DNA from 2 places in the Micromonospora sp. LOL_013 genome. Region 2 is predicted to be linked to the other one. Evidence: riboswitches for the same ligand, from Rfam matches in the RefSeq annotation. Region 2 holds a riboswitch; the other holds the start of a gene.

Region 1 (8,330 bases), on a different contig from region 2:
CAACGCCACCGCGCAGGGTGAGTTCCTGCTCGCCGGGCTGCGCGAGCTGCAGCAGGCGTACCCGCGGCTGCTCGTCGACGTACGCGGGGTCGGCCTGATGATCGGCGTCGAGTTCCCCACCAGCGAGATCGCCGGCCAGGTGCAGCAGGCGGCCTTCACTCGCGGCCTGCTGGTGCTGGAGGCCGGCGTCAACGCGGTACGGATGTCGCCACCGCTGGTGATCACCCGGGCCCAGGCGCAGACCGGTCTGCGGCTGTTCGGCGCCGCCGTCGCCGAGGTCGCCGCCGACGGTCAGGCCGCCGGCAACGGAAAGGCCCCAGCCGGCGGGGCGGTCACCGTACCGGGATGAGCCACGTCTTCGGCCGGGTGTCCGACGACGCGCCACGGATCGCCTCGGCGTCCGGCGCGCAGCTGTGGGACACCACCGGCAAGCGCTATCTCGACGCCGCCGCCGGGGCGATCGTCGTCGGCGTCGGTCACGGCGTCACCGAGGTGGTCCGGGCGCAGGCCGAGCAGGCCGGCGCGGTCGCGTACGCGCACGGCTCGATGTTCCGCGCCGACGTGCTGGAGGAGTACGCCGCCGAGCTCGCGGCCGTACTGCCGATGGACGATCCGTTGGTCTTCCCGGTCTCCGGCGGCAGCGAGGCGGTGGAGACCGCGCTGAAGATGGCCCGCGCCTACCACCTGGCCCGGGGAGAGGACCGGCACCTCGTCGTCGGCCGGGTCGGCTCCTACCACGGTAATTCCCGGGGCGCGTTGGACGTCTCCGGCCGGGCCGGGCTGCGTGCGCCGTACCTGCCGTGGCTGGGGCAGGCGGTGCACACCTCGACCCCGTACGAGTACCGCTGCCCGTTCCCGGACACCCATCCGGTCGGCTGCGGGGCGCGGCACGCGGCGGCGCTGGCCGAACTGTGCCGGGCCCGGCCGGTCGCGGCGTTCATCGCCGAGCCGATCGCCGGGGCCGGGCTGGGTGCCTGCGTCCCACCGGACGACTACTGGCCGGCCGTCGCCGAGGTCTGCCGCCGGTACGGGGTGCTGCTCATCGCCGACGAGGTGATGACCGGCTTCGGCCGCACCGGCACCTGGTTCGGCGTCGACCACTGGGGGGTACGCCCGGACATCCTGGTCGCGGCGAAGGGAGCCAGCTCGGGCTACTGGCCGCTGGGGCTGGCCGTCGCCGCCGGCCCGGTGCACGACACGATCGCGCGCACCGGTTTCACCCACGGCTTCACCTACTCGCACCACCTGGTCGGCGCGGCCACCGGCCGGGCGGTGCTGCGGGTGCTGCGCGAGCGCGACCTCGTCGCGGCCGGCCGGCGGGCCGGCGAGTCGCTGCGCCGGGCCCTGCGCCGGGAGCTGGCCGACTCACCGTACGTCGGGGACGTCCGCGGTCGCGGTCTGCTGGTCGGCGTCGAACTGGTAGCCGACCGGCAGACCGCGCGGCCGTTCGGCCGTACCTCCCGGGTCGCCGAACGGGTCGTCGCCGCCGCCCGGCACGCCGGTCTGCTGCTCTACAGCGGCACCGGCTGCGTTGACGGCGTCGACGGTGACGTGATCCTGCTCGGCCCGCCGCTGGTCGTCTCCGCCGACGAGGTCGAGGAGATCGCGGTCGGTACGGCGGCGGCGATCCGCACCGTGACGGAGCGGGCCGAGGCGGGGTAGCCGACCTTCGCGGAACAGCCGGCCCCGCCGGCCCGAGCCGGGACGCGGGTCAGAAGTCGTCGTCGAAGGTCACCGAGCCGGTCACCCCGACCTGGTACGCCGACACCCGCCGCTCGAAGAAGTTGGACAGCTCCTGCACGTCCTGCAGCTCCATGAACGCGAACGGGTTCTTCGACCCGTACATCGGCTCGATGCCGAGCACCGCGAGCCGCCGGTCGGCGACGTGCTGCAGATACTCCCGCATGTCGGCCAACGACATCCCGGACACGCCCTGGTCGAGCAGGTCCGCGGCGAACTGCACCTCGCACTCCACCGCCTCGGCCAGCATCTGCCTGACCTGCTCCTCCATCTCGGAGTCGAACAGCTCCGGCTCCTCGGCGCGGACCGTGTCCACCACGTCGAAGGCGAACGCCATGTGCATCGACTCGTCCCGGAACACCCAGTTGGTGCCCGAGGCGAGACCGTGCAGCAGCCCCCGGGAACGCAGGTAGTACACGTACGCGAAGGCGCCGTAGAAGAACAATCCCTCGATGCAGGCGGCGAAGCAGATCAGGTTGAGCAGGAAGGCCCGCCGGTCGGCGCGGCTATGCAGCTCCCGCAGCTCGAAGATCGAGTCGATCCACCTGAAACAGAACTCGGCCTTACGGGCGATCGACGGAATGTTCTCCACCGCCGCGAACGCCGCGAACCGCTCCCGCTCGTCCGGCACGTAGGTGTCCAGCAGGTTCAGGTAGAACTGGACGTGCACCGCCTCCTCGAACAGTTGCCGGGACAGGTAGAGCCGGCCTTCCGGGGAGTTGACGTGCTGGTAGAGGTTGAGCACCAGGTTGTTCGCGACGATGGTGTCGCCGGTGGCGAAGAACGCGACGAGCCGGGACACCAGATGCCGCTCGGCCGGCGACAGCCTGGCCAGGTCCGGCAGGTCGGAGTGCAGGTCGACCTCCTCCACCGTCCACGTGTTCTTGATCGCGTCCCGGAACCGGTCGAAGAACTGCGGATACCGCATCGGCCGCAGGGTCAGATCCATGCCGGGGTCGAGCAGCAGCTGCCGCCGATCCGCGCCGGTCGTCGCGTCGCTGGCGGCGGCGGTCGCGGTGGCGGTGGCGGTTTCGGAGACGGTGGCGGTTTCGGAGACGGTGGCGGTTTCGGAGACGGTGGTCACTGGCAGGCCTCACAGGTTTCGGGGTTTTCCAGGGAGCAGGCCGACGCCTCGTCGTCGCTGGTCGCGATGACTGGCCCGGGGGTCGGCCCGGCGGTCGGCGCGATGCCGACGGTGGCCTGCTGGATCCGGGTCGCCGGGCGCGACCGCAGGTAGTAGGTGGTCTTCAGCCCGGACTTCCAGGCGTACAGGTACATCGAGGACAGCTTGCCGATGGTCGGCGCGCTGAGGAACAGGTTCAGTGACTGCGACTGGTCGACGTACGGCGCACGGGCGGCGGCCAGGTCGATCAGCGCCCGTTGCGGCAGCTCCCATGCGGTACGGAACAGCTCCCGCACATCGGCGGGCAGGTCCGCGACGCCCTGCACCGACCCCTCGGCCCGCTTGATCTGCTCCCGGACCAGTGCCGTCCACAGCCCGCGCGCCTTCAGCTCGCCGACCAGGTAGGTGTTGATCTGCAGGAACTCCCCGGACATGGTTTCGCGTTTGAACAGGTTGGACACCTGCGGCTCGATGCACTCGTAGCAGCCGGCGATCGAGGCGATCGTCGCGGTCGGCGCGATCGCGACCAGCAGCGAGTTCCGCAGACCGTGCGCGGCGATCGTCGACCGCAGCCGGGCCCACCGCTCGGGCTGGCCGACCTCGGCACCCCACAGGTCCGGGTGCAGCTCGCCCCGGGCGGCCCGGGTCTCGGCGTACGCCGGATGCGGGCCGAACCGTTCGGCCAGCCCGGCGGAGGTCTCCAGCGCGGTCAGGAAGACCTCCTCCTGGACGCGGGTGGACAACTCCCGGGCCGGCGCCGAGTCGAACGGCAGCCGCAGCGTGAAGAACGCGTCCTGCAGGCCCATCAGCCCCAGCCCTACCGGCCGCCAGCGCGGGTTCGACGCCGCCGCCTGCGCCGCCGGGTAGTAGTTGATGTCGATCACCCGGTCGAGGAACACCACAGCGGTACGGACCGTGGCGCGCAGCCTGTCCCAGTCGACGCCGTCGGCAGTGACGTGCGCGCCGAGGTTGATCGACCCGAGGTTGCACACGGCGGTCTCGTCGTCGCTGTTGACCTCCAGGATCTCGGTGCACAGATTGGACAGGTGGATCGTGTTGCCCGGCTCACCGGTCTGGTTGGACAACCGGTTCGCGGCGTCCTTGAACGTCATCCACCCGTTGCCGGTCTGCGCCAGGGTGCGCATCATCCGCCCGTACAGGTCGCGGGCCTTGACCGTCCGGACCGCCTTCTTCTCCGCCGCCCGGTACGCCTCGTCGAACGCCTCGCCGAACAGGTCGGGCAGCTCCGGTGCGTCGGACGGGTCGATCAGCGACCAGTCGGCGTCCGCCTCGACCCGGCGCATGAACTCGTCCGGGATCCAGTTGGCCAGGTTCAGGTTGTGGGTACGCCGGGCGTCCTCACCGGTATTGTCCCGCAGCTCCAGGAACTCCTCGACGTCCGGATGCCACGGCTCCAGGTAGACGCAGGCGGCGCCCTTGCGGCGGCCACCCTGGTTGACCGCCGCGACCCCGGCGTCGAGCGTCTTGAGGAACGGCACGATGCCGTTCGACCTGCCGTTGGTGCCCCGGATCAGCGCGCCCCGGCCACGGATCCGCGACCAGGAGATGCCGATCCCGCCGGAGAACTTCGACAGCTTCGCCACCTGGTGGTAGCGCTCGTAGATGGAGTCGAGCTCGTCGCGCGGCGAGTCGACCAGGAAGCACGACGACATCTGGGTGTGCCGGGTGCCCGAGTTGAACAGGGTCGGTGAGCTGGGCAGATAGGCCAGGCTGGAGATCAGCCGGTAGAAGTCGACCGCCTCGGCCGGCGTCTGGGACAGCCCGCATGCCACCCGCAGCAGCCAGTACTGTGGCGTCTCCACCACCAGCCGGGTCTGCGGATGCCGCAGCAGGTAGCGGTCGGCCACCGTACGCAGCCCGAAGTACTCGAAGCGCAGGTCGCCGTCGCCGTCGCCGTCGACGGCGTCGTCGAGTTTGCGGGCGTTGCGGGCCACGAACGCGGCGGTGTCGTCGCCGATCAGCCCTAGGCCGTGGGCGTAGCGGATGGACTGGCTGAAGCTGGCCACCTGCTGGCCGCGGACCTCCTTGTCCACGTAGGCGGCGAGCAGCCGGGCCGCCAGTTTCGAGTACTGCGGCTCCTCGCCGATCAGCTCCGCCGCCGTCTGGATGGACAGTTTGTCCAGCTCGGCGGTTGTCGCCCCGTCGTACAGTCCGCTGATCGTCCGGGTCGCCACCCGCAGCGGGTCGACCTCGGCCAGGTCGGCGACCCAGTGTTCGACCGCCTTGACGATCTTGTTGACGTCCACCGGTTCGGTGTCGCCGTTGCGCTTGCGTACCTGCATCGGTTCCCCTTGTCGTGCCTGTCCACCGGTCGACGGACACACGGGGAGGACGCCACCGGTCGCCCACCTGGCGGTCTGCTCCGCCGGTGTGGACCGGTCGTCGGCGTCGGCCGTCCCGCGCGGCCTTCGACCACCGCACGCGACGCGTGCGGCACGCTGGCAGGTCTTCGGACTCGTGGGCGTCGTGCTTGTACCTACTGGCCGTCGCTTCCCGGACCCGCCGCGGGTCCAGTGCTTGGTGACGGCGGTCGTTCCCACTCACCGCTGCGGGGCAGTCCCGGACTCACACCGGGTTCCCTCTTGCCTCGACCACCACCGAGGGGCGGCCGAACCAGCTGCGGGGTACACCATATATGGGAGCAAGCTAGAAGACGCAACACCAGATACTGTGTTCGGCGTGTCGCGGCGTCGGGTCGCACCGGGTACGCGGAGGAGGAACCGTCGGGTGAGAAGCGTGCTATGGGGCCTGTCCGGGGCGGTGCTCGGCACCCTCCTCGTCGGGGTACTAGCGACGGCTGCGGGAGGTGAACCGGTCAGCGATCCGCTGTCGCCAGACCTCGTAACTCGGCAGCGCACCGTCCGGTGACAGATCGGTCTCCGATCGTTCAGCGATGTCGGCCGCCTGTTCGACGCTGGTGCCGCACAGCACGGCCACCGCCGTCCGCGTGTGCGCGTTGACCAGCCCTGCCCGGTCGCGAGCCAGCGCGGCGAAAGCCGCGCCCTGAGCCAGGAAGGAGCGATGCTCGCCGCTGAGTTGCCACAGCCGACGCAGCGCCGGCTCACTCACCCCGCCGGTGTAGGTCGCCGCGTAACCGACGCCGCTGACCAGATCGTCGTGACGGTCGGCCGGGAACCGCCCGACGGTCGCGATCACCCGATCGACGTCGGCACCCTCCACGAACCACATCGCCCGGCCGGTGCCTTGGTCAAGCGCGCGATCCAGGTAGTGCCGGAAGTCTCCGTGCGGCCATCCCGCCACGTCGGCCCGGTACTGCTGGCGAACATGCCTGATCGGGTCGAGGGTCGCCCGGTGAAAGCCGAGGCCATCGACTGCCAGCCAGTGCAGCACCGGGTCGGCGGGCAACACCGACCGCCACCGGAACCGGGGCAGCCGGCCTATCGCCCGCCCGACCCCGAAGTAGATCAGGAAGCGATGTGCCGCGCCGCGTCCAGTCAGCAGTCGGCCCACCCGACGGGTCCGGGTCGGGGCCACCGCGTCGAGCATCGCGTACGCCGCCGCGGCCCCCTCGTACGCGAAGCTTTTGAAGTCCCGCGCGGTGCGGTCCAACCGAACCTCCAGCTCGCCGACGCTGGTCGAGTCCAGGGCCGCGTCGAAGCCGGCCTGTACCGTGCGGTCCACCATCTCGAAGACGCTTCGGGTAGTGGTGTCAGCCAGGCCAGTTCCACGACGGACGGCCACCGTCCCGTCCGGGGTGAGGGTCAGCAGTCGGCGGCGCAGTGATCGCCATGAGCACGGCATGTTACGACTCCAGGATGTTCGATCTGGTAGCGATGTACCCATCGTCTGGAACCGGGTGCCGCCGATCTTCTCCGACTTTGCGAACGCCGCGGTTCGCTGGCTATCGGGTCGGCGACGGCCGCCAGCCCGGCAGCGAGACGGTGTCAGCCAGCGCCCGCAGCACGTAGGGCATGGCCACCCGCTGAAAATCGACGTCCGGCGCGTGCTGGCGCACCCGACCTTCCAAAACGAGAAGCGCCAAGATCGGATAGACGAACTGGACATCTGCGTAGAGGCCGCGCGTGCGTTGGGCGGCGAACATCCGGTATGCGAAATCCGCAAGGTTGAATTCACCTGCGGGCCGGCCAGCCGCCGCGACCACCAGCGCCGCGATGTCGCAGCGGAACCCGACGAGGTCTGCCGGGGGCTCGACCCGGTCGGCCGTGGCCAGGAGAATTTCGGCGCACCGGTCACCCGCGCCGGACGCCATCGCCTGGAAGAACTCCGCGAAGGCCCGCCGGGCGATCGGGGTGAGCTCGTGAACGAAGCCGGCGTCGAGCACGGTCACCCGGTGCGCTGCCAGATGTAGGTTGCCGGGGTGCAGGTCACAGTGCACGAATCCGTCAACGAAGACCATCTGGAAGGCTGCCCGCATGGCTGTCACCAGGGCCGTCTGCGGAGGCGCGGCGGGGAGGCTGAGGCGGATGTCCGACAGGTATTCGGTCACCAGCACCGTCCGGTCCGACAGTTCGCGGTACACGCTGGGCACCCGTACCCCATCGAGATGCGCCAGGTTTCGGCGGAGCCGGCGCAACGCATCAGCCTCGGCGCACAGGTCGAGCTGCCGACGTATCGCGGCACCGAGCTGGTCGACGAGTTCCACCAGTGGTGCGCGCCGAAACCTGGGCAGCGTGCTGACGCCGCGGGCGGCCACGCGTAACAGCGCGAGATCCGTGTCGATCACGGCATCGATCCCGGGCCTGATCACCTTCACCGCGACCTGTTCTCCGGTTCGGAGCCGGCCCCGGTAGACCACCGCGACGCTACCTGCGGCTACTCGCCGCAGACCACCGACACCGCCATCGAGTGCGGCACCGACGCTCCCGGTGATCGGCGGCCGGATCGACGGCGGTGTGACCTTGTCGAACAGCCGACCAAGCCGCGCGGCCACCGCGGGTGGGACGACGTCGACCCGGGTGGCGAGGATCTGACCGAATTTGATGTACGTCGGACCGAGTCGCTCGGCCGCGTCGGCGAGCAGGTCACCGGCCAACCGCTGCCAGGCGTACCGGTCGGCTAGACGTCCCCGCAAACCGGCCCCGCTGAGTGCGACCGCAGCCCGAAGGACGATGCGCGTCAGGTGACCGCAGATCGTGAGCACCCGGACCGCCGGATGATGGCGGATCGGCCGACGCGGTCGACGGTGCGCGCCCTGGCTGATGAAGGCAAGCGAGAACGGCATTGTTCCTCCTCCTGGTCGTGACGACCGTTCTCGAGGTCGTCGCGGATCAGGCTAGGGTTGCGTCGCCGATCTCCCATACGGCCACGACAGAGATGGGCAAATTCTCGGCTGATCCACCGCCAGACAGCTATCCCGGCGCCTCGAACCGCCGCTGTTTCTGCGTTCTTGCTAGCTCACCGTCCAGTACTGGACGGCCAGCACGGCGATGGCGAAATCTGGTGTCAGCGCGCAACCGGTGCACCG
Region 2 (8,330 bases):
GCCGGTCGGAGCCGACCCGGTTGAGGATCACCCCGGCAATGTGGACCTGACCGAACGACCGGAACCCGTGCACCAGTGCGGCGATCGACCGGCTCTGCCCGGCCGCGTCGACGACCAGCAGCACCGGGGCGGCCAGCAGCGCCGCGACCTGGGCGGTGGAGCCGACGTCGGCGCCGCCGACCCGGCCGTCGTAGAGCCCCATGACGCCCTCGATGACCGCGAGGTCGGCACCGGCGGCGCCGTGGGCGAACAGTGGCGCGACGCGCTCCTCACCGACCAGCACCGGGTCCAGGTTGCGGCCGGGCCGGCCGGCGGCGAGCGTGTGGTAGCCGGGGTCGATGTAGTCCGGGCCGACTTTGAAGCCGGCGACCCGGACACCCTGGGCCGCGTAGGCGGCGAGCAGGCCGGTGGCCACCGTGGTCTTGCCGTGCCCGGATCCGGGTGCGGCGATCACCACCCGGGGAACGGCTACCACTCGATGCCCTGCTGGCCCTTGCGTCCAGCGTCCATCGGATGCTTGACCTTGGTCATCTCGGTCACCAGGTCGGCGAGGTCGATCAGCTCCGGCGCCGCGTCCCGGCCGGTGACCACCACGTGCTGGCCGCCCGGCCGGTCCCGCAGCACCGACACCACCTCGGCGACGTCGATCCAGCCCCACTTCAACGGGTAGGTGAACTCGTCCAGCACGTAGAACCGGTACGCCTCGGCGGCCAGATCACGGCGGATCTGCGCCCAGCCCTCGGCTGCCTCGGCGGCGTGGTCGCGCTCGGTGCCGGGGCGCTGGATCCAGGACCAGCCCTCCCCCATCTTGTGCCAGGTCACCGGCGCTCCCCGGCCCGACGCACCGAGGGTACGCAGGGCCGCTTCCTCGCCCACCTTCCACTTCGGGGACTTGACGAACTGGTAGACGACCACCGGCCAGCCGGCCGCCCAGGCCCGCAACGCCATACCGAAGGCCGCTGTCGACTTGCCCTTACCGGGCCCGGTATGGACGGCGAGCACCGGCTGACGCCGCCGGGCCCGGGTGGTCAGCCCGTCGTCGGGGACGTGTTCCGGTTTACCCTGTGGCATCAGGCAGCCCTCCCGCTGGCGAGGCCGACCCGAGGTTGCGGCACCACCGCCGACAGCGCCTCCAGCGGCAGCCATTCGGCGTCGAAACCGGTGGCGAGCCGCCGGGCCAGGCCCAGTCGCACCGGACCAGACTCGCAGTCGAGCACCACCATCGCGGTGCCGGCGAGCAACGGCGCCAGGTCTATCGGATTCGGTCCGCTGGTCGACCGCCCGTCGGTGACCAACAGGATCAGTGGCCGACGGCGTGGCTCGCGGCGGCGCTCGGCGGCGACGGTGGCGGCGGCGGCCCGCAGCCCGGCGGCGATTGGGGTACGGCCACCGGTGCGCAACTGCGCCAGCTTGGCGACGGCCACCTCGTGGCTGCTGGTCGGTGGCAGCACCACGTCGGCGGCGGCACCCCGGAAGGTGATCATCCCGATCCGGTCCCGCCGGTGATAGGCGTCGCGCAGCAGCGACAGCACGGCGGTCTTGACCACGGTCATTCGCTGCCGGGCTGCCATCGACCCGGAGGCGTCGACCACGAACAGAATCAGGTTCGCCTCCTGGCCGACGTAGCGGGCCTGGCGCAGGTCGGCGGGGGTGATCTGGCGGGCACCCCGGGATGCGGCGGCGCGCACCGTGGCTGGTAGATGCACCGTCGACGGCCGTCCAGTCAATGATCCGGCACCGACCACCCGGCCCCGGTCGGCGTGGGCCGCCGAACGTCGGCCGGGCGTCGCGCCCGCACCGAGCCCGGGTAGCCGCAGTGTCCGGGGCCGGTACGCGGGCCCGGCCGCCGCCGGAGCCGGACCGCCCGGCGGTACGCCGTCCGGCTGCTCGGCACCGCCCGCCGGCCCGCTGTCGTCCAGCGTCGCTGGCTCGGGCGACGGGCCGCCCTCCGGTGGTGGCGGACCCTGCGACGGGCCGCCCTCCGGTGGTGGCGGACCCTGCGGCGGCGGAGGATCGGGATCGTCGTCGCCGCACTCGTCACGCAACACCTCGTCGAGGCGCTGCTCGTCGGCACCGGGCGGGTCGAGCGGGTCACGGCGCCGCCGGTGCGGCAGCGCCAGCCGGGCTGTCTCGGCGACCTCGGCGGCGGTGACCGCCGGTTGGCCCCGCCAGGCGGCCAGCGCGACGGCGGCGCGGGCCATCACGATGTCGGCCCGCATACCGTCCACCTGGTACGCCAGGCAGATCCGGGCGATCCGGTCGATCTCGGCATCGGGCAGCGTGACCGCGGGCAGGGCCGCCCGCGCATCGCGTACCCGCAGTGCGAGCTGGTTGTCGGCGGACCGCCAGCGGTCCGCGAACGCCACCGGGTCGGTCTCGTACGCGAGCCGACGGCGCACCACCTCGGCCCGGTCGGCCACCTCGGAAGGTGCGGCCACCGACACCATCAGCCCGAAGCGGTCCAGCAACTGTGGACGCGGCTCGCCCTCCTCCGGGTTCATCGTGCCGACCAGCAGGAACCGGGCGGCGTGACTGACCGACACCCCGTCGCGTTCGACGTGGGCCCGGCCCATCGCCGCTGCGTCCAGCAGCAGGTCCACCAGATGGTCCGGCAACAGGTTGACCTCGTCGACGTAGAGCAGGCCCCGGTGCGCGGCGGCGAGCAGCCCCGGATCGTACGCCTTCACGCCGGCGCTGAGTACCCGCTGGATGTCGAGGGTGCCGACCACCCGGTCCTCAGTGGCGCCGACCGGCAATTCGACCAGAGCGGCCGGGCCGCGGCGTGCGGTCACCGGCGCGGTGTGCGGCCCGTCGGGGCAGGTCTGGTCCGGGGCTGCCGGATCGCAGCCGAACCGGCAGCCGAGCACCCGGTCGACCTCCGGTAGCAGCCCGGCCAGCGCGCGGACGATCGTCGACTTTGCGGTGCCCTTCTCACCCCGGATGAGCACGCCGCCGATGCCGGGGTGCACTGCGGCGAGCAGCAGGGCCTGCCGCAGGTCGGGCAGGCCGACGACGGCGGTGAACGGGTACGGCGTCATGGCAGGGGCCGACAGGTGTGCATGGTGAATCCCTCCCGCGGGTGTCCACGCCCGCGTACCGGTGGACCAGCGAGCGGCCGGAGTCTCCTGGCTGCCGGATCGACGTCGCGTCCCGAGCCTTCCCGCCGTTGGGGCAGTGGCTGTCTCAGGGGGACGCGACTCACCGGTCACAGTGGCGGGACCGCCCCGGATTCGCACCGGGTTCCTCCGCGCCGCTCGTGCCGGTCATGCTCCCCCACCGGCGGTCCACCGTCAATGTGGCGCCGGTCCCGGTGTCGGCCAGAGCCGCAGCCATTGCCCGAGCGGTCACCACGGCGGTACGCTGCGCAGGCCACGGTGTTCGGGAAGCCGGTGTGATTCCGGCGTGGTCCTCGCCACTGTGACCGGGAAGTGTCCGTTCCACCACGCCACTGGGCCGACGACGGTCCGGGAAGGCGGGACGGCCGCGACGATCCGGGAGCCAGGAGACCGGCCGTGGCATGCACCGCATCGCCACGAGGCATGGACGAGAGGATTTCCTGGCATGACTGCACCTTCTGTCGGCGGCGAGGTCACCACCACCGCCATCCGCGTACCGCTCGCCGGTTGGTTACTGGCCGCCGTCGCGGCGGTCGTCATCTACCTGGTCGCGCAGGACAACGGGCTGGTGCTGGCCGGTACCGCCGAGTTCGTGCACGAGTTCACCCACGACGGCCGGCACGCCCTCGGCGTACCGTGCCACTGAGCGGCGGCCGGCTCCGATGAGCACCTACCCGTTCGGCGCGGTGCTGGGCCGCGGCCTGCTCGCCGGTGCGGCCGCCGGCGTGGCAGGCGCGGTGGCGGCCCTGCTGATCGTCGAACCGCAGATCGAGTCGGCGCTGGTCGTCGAGGAGGCCCGCGCTGCGACCGGGACGGCCGGACACAGCCACGACGAGGAGTTGGTCGGTCGGGCCATGCAGGTCCTCGGCGGGCTGGTCGCCACCGTCGCGGTGGCGCTGTGCCTGGCGTTGATCGTCGCCGTGGTCTACGCGGCGACCCGGCACCTGCTGCCCGGCCACGACGACTTCCGCCGGGTGGGGCTGCTCGCCGGGCTCGGCTTCGTCGTGGTGGCGCTGCTACCGGCGATCCGCTTCCCGGCCAACCCGCCGGGCGTCGGCGATCCGGACACCGTCAACCAGCGCACCGGACAGTACCTGTCGTTCATCATCGCCGCAGCCGCCGTGACCTGGCTGGCGCTGCTGACCCACCGGCGGCTGACCGGCTGGGCGCGGCCGGCACCCTACCGGACGGTGGTCGCGGCGGCGCTGGCCATCGTCGGGTACGCCCTGCTGCTGGCGCTCTGGCCAGCCACCGGAGTCGACGTGCCCACCGACATCCCGGCGACGCTGCTGTGGGAATTCCGACTCGCCTCGCTGGCGCAGCTCGCCACCATGTGGACGGTCCTCGGGGTGGTGTTCGGACTGCTGCTCACCCCGGCCCGGACCGGTGGTCGGCGGTCCACGCTCGCCGACGTCGCGTGACGGCTGACGACGGCGCGGCAGGCCCGGAGCCCGGGCGCCTCGTCCGGGTGACCGTATGCCGAGGCTGCTGTTGCGGCACCCGCCGCAAACACCCGGACGTCGACCACGACCGGCAGCTCGACGAACTGCGTGCCGCCTCGCCGGTACGGGTGTCGGACTGCCTCAACGCCTGTGACCGGTCCAACGTGGTAATCGTGCAGCCGGCAGTGTTGGCCCACCGGCTGGGCGCTCGTCCGGTGTGGCTCGGCGGGGTGCTCGACGAGACGTCACTGTCAAGTGTCGTCAAGTGGATCGCGGCCGGCGGGCCGGGCCTAGCCGCACCGCCGGACCGGCTCGCCGGGCTGCGGTTCGCCGCCCCCCGCTGGGGAAAGTCCGTCCCGACGTCCTGACCGCCGTGATGCGCGGTGTTCCGCCCCGACGACACAGACCGGCCTTCGTCTACCGCTCCCAGCCGGTGCCGTACCACCCGGCCGACGCCTCGCCGATACGGATCGTGTTTCCGGGCGCTTCCGCCCGTAGCCGCCGCAGCCCAGCGTCAACGACGGCGCGATCGCGTTGTACATGTCACCGATCGCGCCCTGCGAGGCCGGCGCGTTCCAGATGATCCGTACCACCTTGACCCGCCGGCCGAACTCCTCGGCGAGCTTTGTCCTCGAACACGCCGCAGCCGGTCTCCTGGACCGCCAGCCGGGCCAAGTCGCTGCGTCGGCCGAGCGCGACGACCGACGCCTTGCCGACGATCGTGTCGATCCGTTCCTGGTCGAATTCGGCGTAGTCGTCGAGTGCCTTCGACGCCGCCGAGACGAGAGCGTCGATCGCGGCCTCTGTCTCGGCCGGCGCCGCCGGCTTCGGGTGCACCTGGACGACTGCGGTCGTGCCGATCACCTCGTTCGGTCGAGCACCGGCGGCACCCTGCCGCCGGTGCTCGACCTCATCGTCACCCGGCACGGCGATCGGTCGCTGCCGCCGTACGTCCCCGATCGCCGGGACCTAGGTCACCCGACAATCGGTCCACTGTGGCGGCTTGACCTTTCCGGTCAGCTTGCGGAGCGCGCCGCCGCCAACTCTCGGGCCTTGGCCGGCCAGGTCGGCAGGCTGGCAGTGGCCCGTACCCCGGCGGCGCGGACCGCCGCGCGCAGCGCCGCCTCGTCGGTCGCGCCCAACTGCTCGTACGTACGGATCCCGGCAGACTGCAGGGCGGCGGCCATCTTCGGCCCGATGCCCTCGATGCGCCGGAAGTCGTCCGCCGGCTCAGCCTCAGCCTCGGCGGCGGCGGGCGGCTCAACGGCAGGCGGCTCAACGGCGGGCGGCTCAACGGCAGGCGGCTCAACGGCAGGCGGGTCGACGGCAGGCGGGTCGACGGCAGCGACCGGCTCGGCGGCGGGCGGGTCGACGACCGGCGCCTGCTCAGGGCTGGCCGCATCGGCGGTAGTGGCCGGCTCAGCACTGACCGGTTCGACACTGACCGGCTCGGCCGGGGCATCCGCAGCGGGCTCGGCGGTGGGCTCGGCGGGAGCCTCGGTGGTGGGCCCGGTCTTGACCGGGTCGGCCGCCGACGGCTCCGAGGTAGTGGTCGGTGGCTCGACTGCGGCAGCCGCCTCAGGCTTCACCGAGGCGTCCTTGCCGGCGGCGGACCGGCGGCTCATCACGAGCCACCCCGCGACTGCACCGAGCAACACCACGACCAGCAGAATCAGTATGTTTCCGAGGGACCAGTCCACGGCAAACCTCCAGCACCAAAAGTCAGAATCGCGAAAGGGTCTCGTTGTGGCCTTGTCGCTGTCAACCTACGGGCAGTCGCAAGGCGCTTCGAGGGCAGGTCGGTCCCGCTACTCTTCGCCAACCACAGTGGGACTGTGCGTGCCACCGAAAAACGGGGAGCGCACTCCTTGCGGGTGCAGTTCAGCCGGGTCCACGTCACCTGACTCGACTCGCCCGGTGACCGCGCGTACCAACGTCGGCCGGTCCCATCCACGCGCCGCCCGCAGCGGTGCCAGTGTGGTGCCCGCCGACAGCGCCACCACCAGATCCGCCGCCGGGGCGGTCAGCCACGGCGCTATGCCGAGGCCGTCGGCCAGGTCGACACCGTGGACGGCGAGCTCGACGACCCGGGTGGCCTGGAAGTCGGTCAACGTCATCAGGTCACCATGCCGGGTGACGACCATTCGGTCCGGCGGCTGCGTAGTGACCCGAGCGGCGGCGGTCGCTGCCCGCGCCGCCAGTTCGTCGACAGCGGCGGTGGCCGTCCGGGCCGCCGCCCACCGCTGTGCGTCGGCGATCCGCCCGCCGTCCGCGTCGGGACGGAACCGGGCGTCGGGCGCGTAGTAGCCGACTGCGTCCACCGAACCGTCCGGACCGGCGGCGGGTGCGCCGTCGTCGAGCATTTTGACGGTACGGGACAGTGCGATCACGGTGTGTGCAAGCAGTTCCTTGGCCGTCCACGGGCCGCATCTGGTCGGGCGGTCGAAGTCCGCCTCCGGTACGGCCCGTAACGCGTCGACCGCCGCCCGACTCTCGGCGGCGTAGGCGAGGGCCACCTCGTCGGACCGCCAGATCCGCTGCACGACACGGAACCGTTCGGCCACCACCATCGTCCGGTCGTCTACGGTGAACGTCTCGTCACCGAGGGCAGCCCGCATCGGCGTCGACTGCCAGAAGTCGACGTGGGCGCGGCGCCACCCGGCGACGTCAACGAACCCTTCGCCTTCGTCGACGGCGTGGGCGAGGTCCACCTCCGCCAGGGAAACCACCCGTACCCCGGTGGTCTCCAGTACCGCGCAGGGCCGGTCCGCCGAATCCACCAGCACCGACCGGTCCCCCGCGACCGGCAGCGGCTCGTTGTCGTGCTCGTACTCGCGCAGCAGCCCGGACGTGGCCGTCTTCTCGCCGGTGAGGATCGCCGCGACCAGCCGGTCGCGCAGCGGACCGGGAAAAGCGAACTCGGGCTTCGGTACATGATCGAGGCGGTGCGGCACGTCCTGCCCGGCATCACGGTCCGCCTCGGTCGCCACAGCCGCAGTGTACTGGCGCGGTGCCGCCTGGTCCCGTCCACGATCGTGTGCTGCCCGCCAACGACCGTCGCGCAATTGACGTGACTGGCCACGACCAGGTAGGCCACGATAGGCCGGTGACGACGTCAGATCAGCGCGCCGTGGCGCTGCACCCGATGACCCAGGCCGAGTACGACGTACGCATTCCCGCGCTGGTGGCGGGCTATGCCGGCAGCCTGCTGCGGTCCGGGCGCGCCACCACCGCGACGGCGCTGACCGAGTCCCGCCGCCAGCACGCCGAGTTACTGCCCGACGGGCTGGCCACCGAGCGGATGCTGTTCCTGGTGGCGCGGCCGGCGGATGCCGACGACGCGCGTCCGGTCGGCTGGATCTGGGTCGGGCTACCGGACTCTGCCGAACCGGAGCGGCCGGCCTGGATTTACAACATCGAGGTGGACGCCGCCCACCGCGGCAACGGGTACGGACGGGCCATCCTGGCGGCTGTCGAGCCGGTGCTGGCCACGCGCGGAGTCACCCGGCTCGGGTTGAACGTCTTCGGGGACAACCTGGTGGCCCGTCGGCTGTACGAGTCGACCGCATTCACCGTCACCGCCCAGCAGATGGTCAAACCGATCGGTTCCGTGCCACAGGAGTCGGTGTAGCGAATCTGGCGTACCGCTGCGGGCGCGACCCGACGAAGCTTGCATCTCAAGCCGCTTGAGATCGCATAGTGGGCGCCGTGGACATGAACGAGCTGTACCCCATCGGGGATGTCGCCCGACGCACCGGTCTGAGCGTCAGCG

What was found. Region 2 has a riboswitch for cobalamin ahead of ACFHWS_RS13490 (VWA domain-containing protein). Riboswitches for the same ligand answer to the same signal wherever they lie in the genome.
Region 1: linked by a shared signal. The riboswitch ahead of ACFHWS_RS27330 (ribonucleoside-diphosphate reductase subunit alpha) and the one ahead of ACFHWS_RS13490 (VWA domain-containing protein) in region 2 are both predicted to bind cobalamin.

Annotation. Positions count from the first base shown of each region.
Region 1 is NZ_JBHMIQ010000060.1:8,676-17,005, forward strand. It holds gene ACFHWS_RS27315 (aminotransferase class III-fold pyridoxal phosphate-dependent enzyme) at 1-349, shown strand, start outside; gene ACFHWS_RS27320 (aspartate aminotransferase family protein) at 346-1,662, shown strand; gene ACFHWS_RS27325 (ribonucleotide-diphosphate reductase subunit beta) at 1,712-2,824, opposite strand; gene ACFHWS_RS27330 (ribonucleoside-diphosphate reductase subunit alpha) at 2,821-5,166, opposite strand; cobalamin riboswitch at 5,307-5,517, opposite strand; gene ACFHWS_RS27335 (DUF1702 family protein) at 5,672-6,688, opposite strand; gene ACFHWS_RS27340 (ABC1 kinase family protein) at 6,747-8,087, opposite strand.
Region 2 is NZ_JBHMIQ010000017.1:65,053-73,382, reverse strand. It holds gene ACFHWS_RS13500 (cobyrinate a,c-diamide synthase) at 1-475, opposite strand, end outside; gene cobO (cob(I)yrinic acid a,c-diamide adenosyltransferase) at 469-1,071, opposite strand; gene ACFHWS_RS13490 (VWA domain-containing protein) at 1,071-3,038, opposite strand; cobalamin riboswitch at 3,119-3,246, opposite strand; cobalamin riboswitch at 3,356-3,530, shown strand; gene ACFHWS_RS13485 (CbtB domain-containing protein) at 3,562-3,762, shown strand; gene ACFHWS_RS13480 (CbtA family protein) at 3,779-4,537, shown strand; gene ACFHWS_RS13475 (hypothetical protein) at 4,585-4,926, shown strand; gene ACFHWS_RS13470 (hypothetical protein) at 5,102-5,485, opposite strand; gene ACFHWS_RS13465 (hypothetical protein) at 5,575-6,183, opposite strand; partial or broken gene ACFHWS_RS13460 (maleylpyruvate isomerase N-terminal domain-containing protein) at 6,367-7,050, opposite strand; partial or broken gene ACFHWS_RS13455 (ASCH domain-containing protein) at 7,099-7,512, opposite strand; gene ACFHWS_RS13450 (GNAT family N-acetyltransferase) at 7,665-8,189, shown strand; gene ACFHWS_RS13445 (MerR family transcriptional regulator) at 8,267-8,330, shown strand, end outside.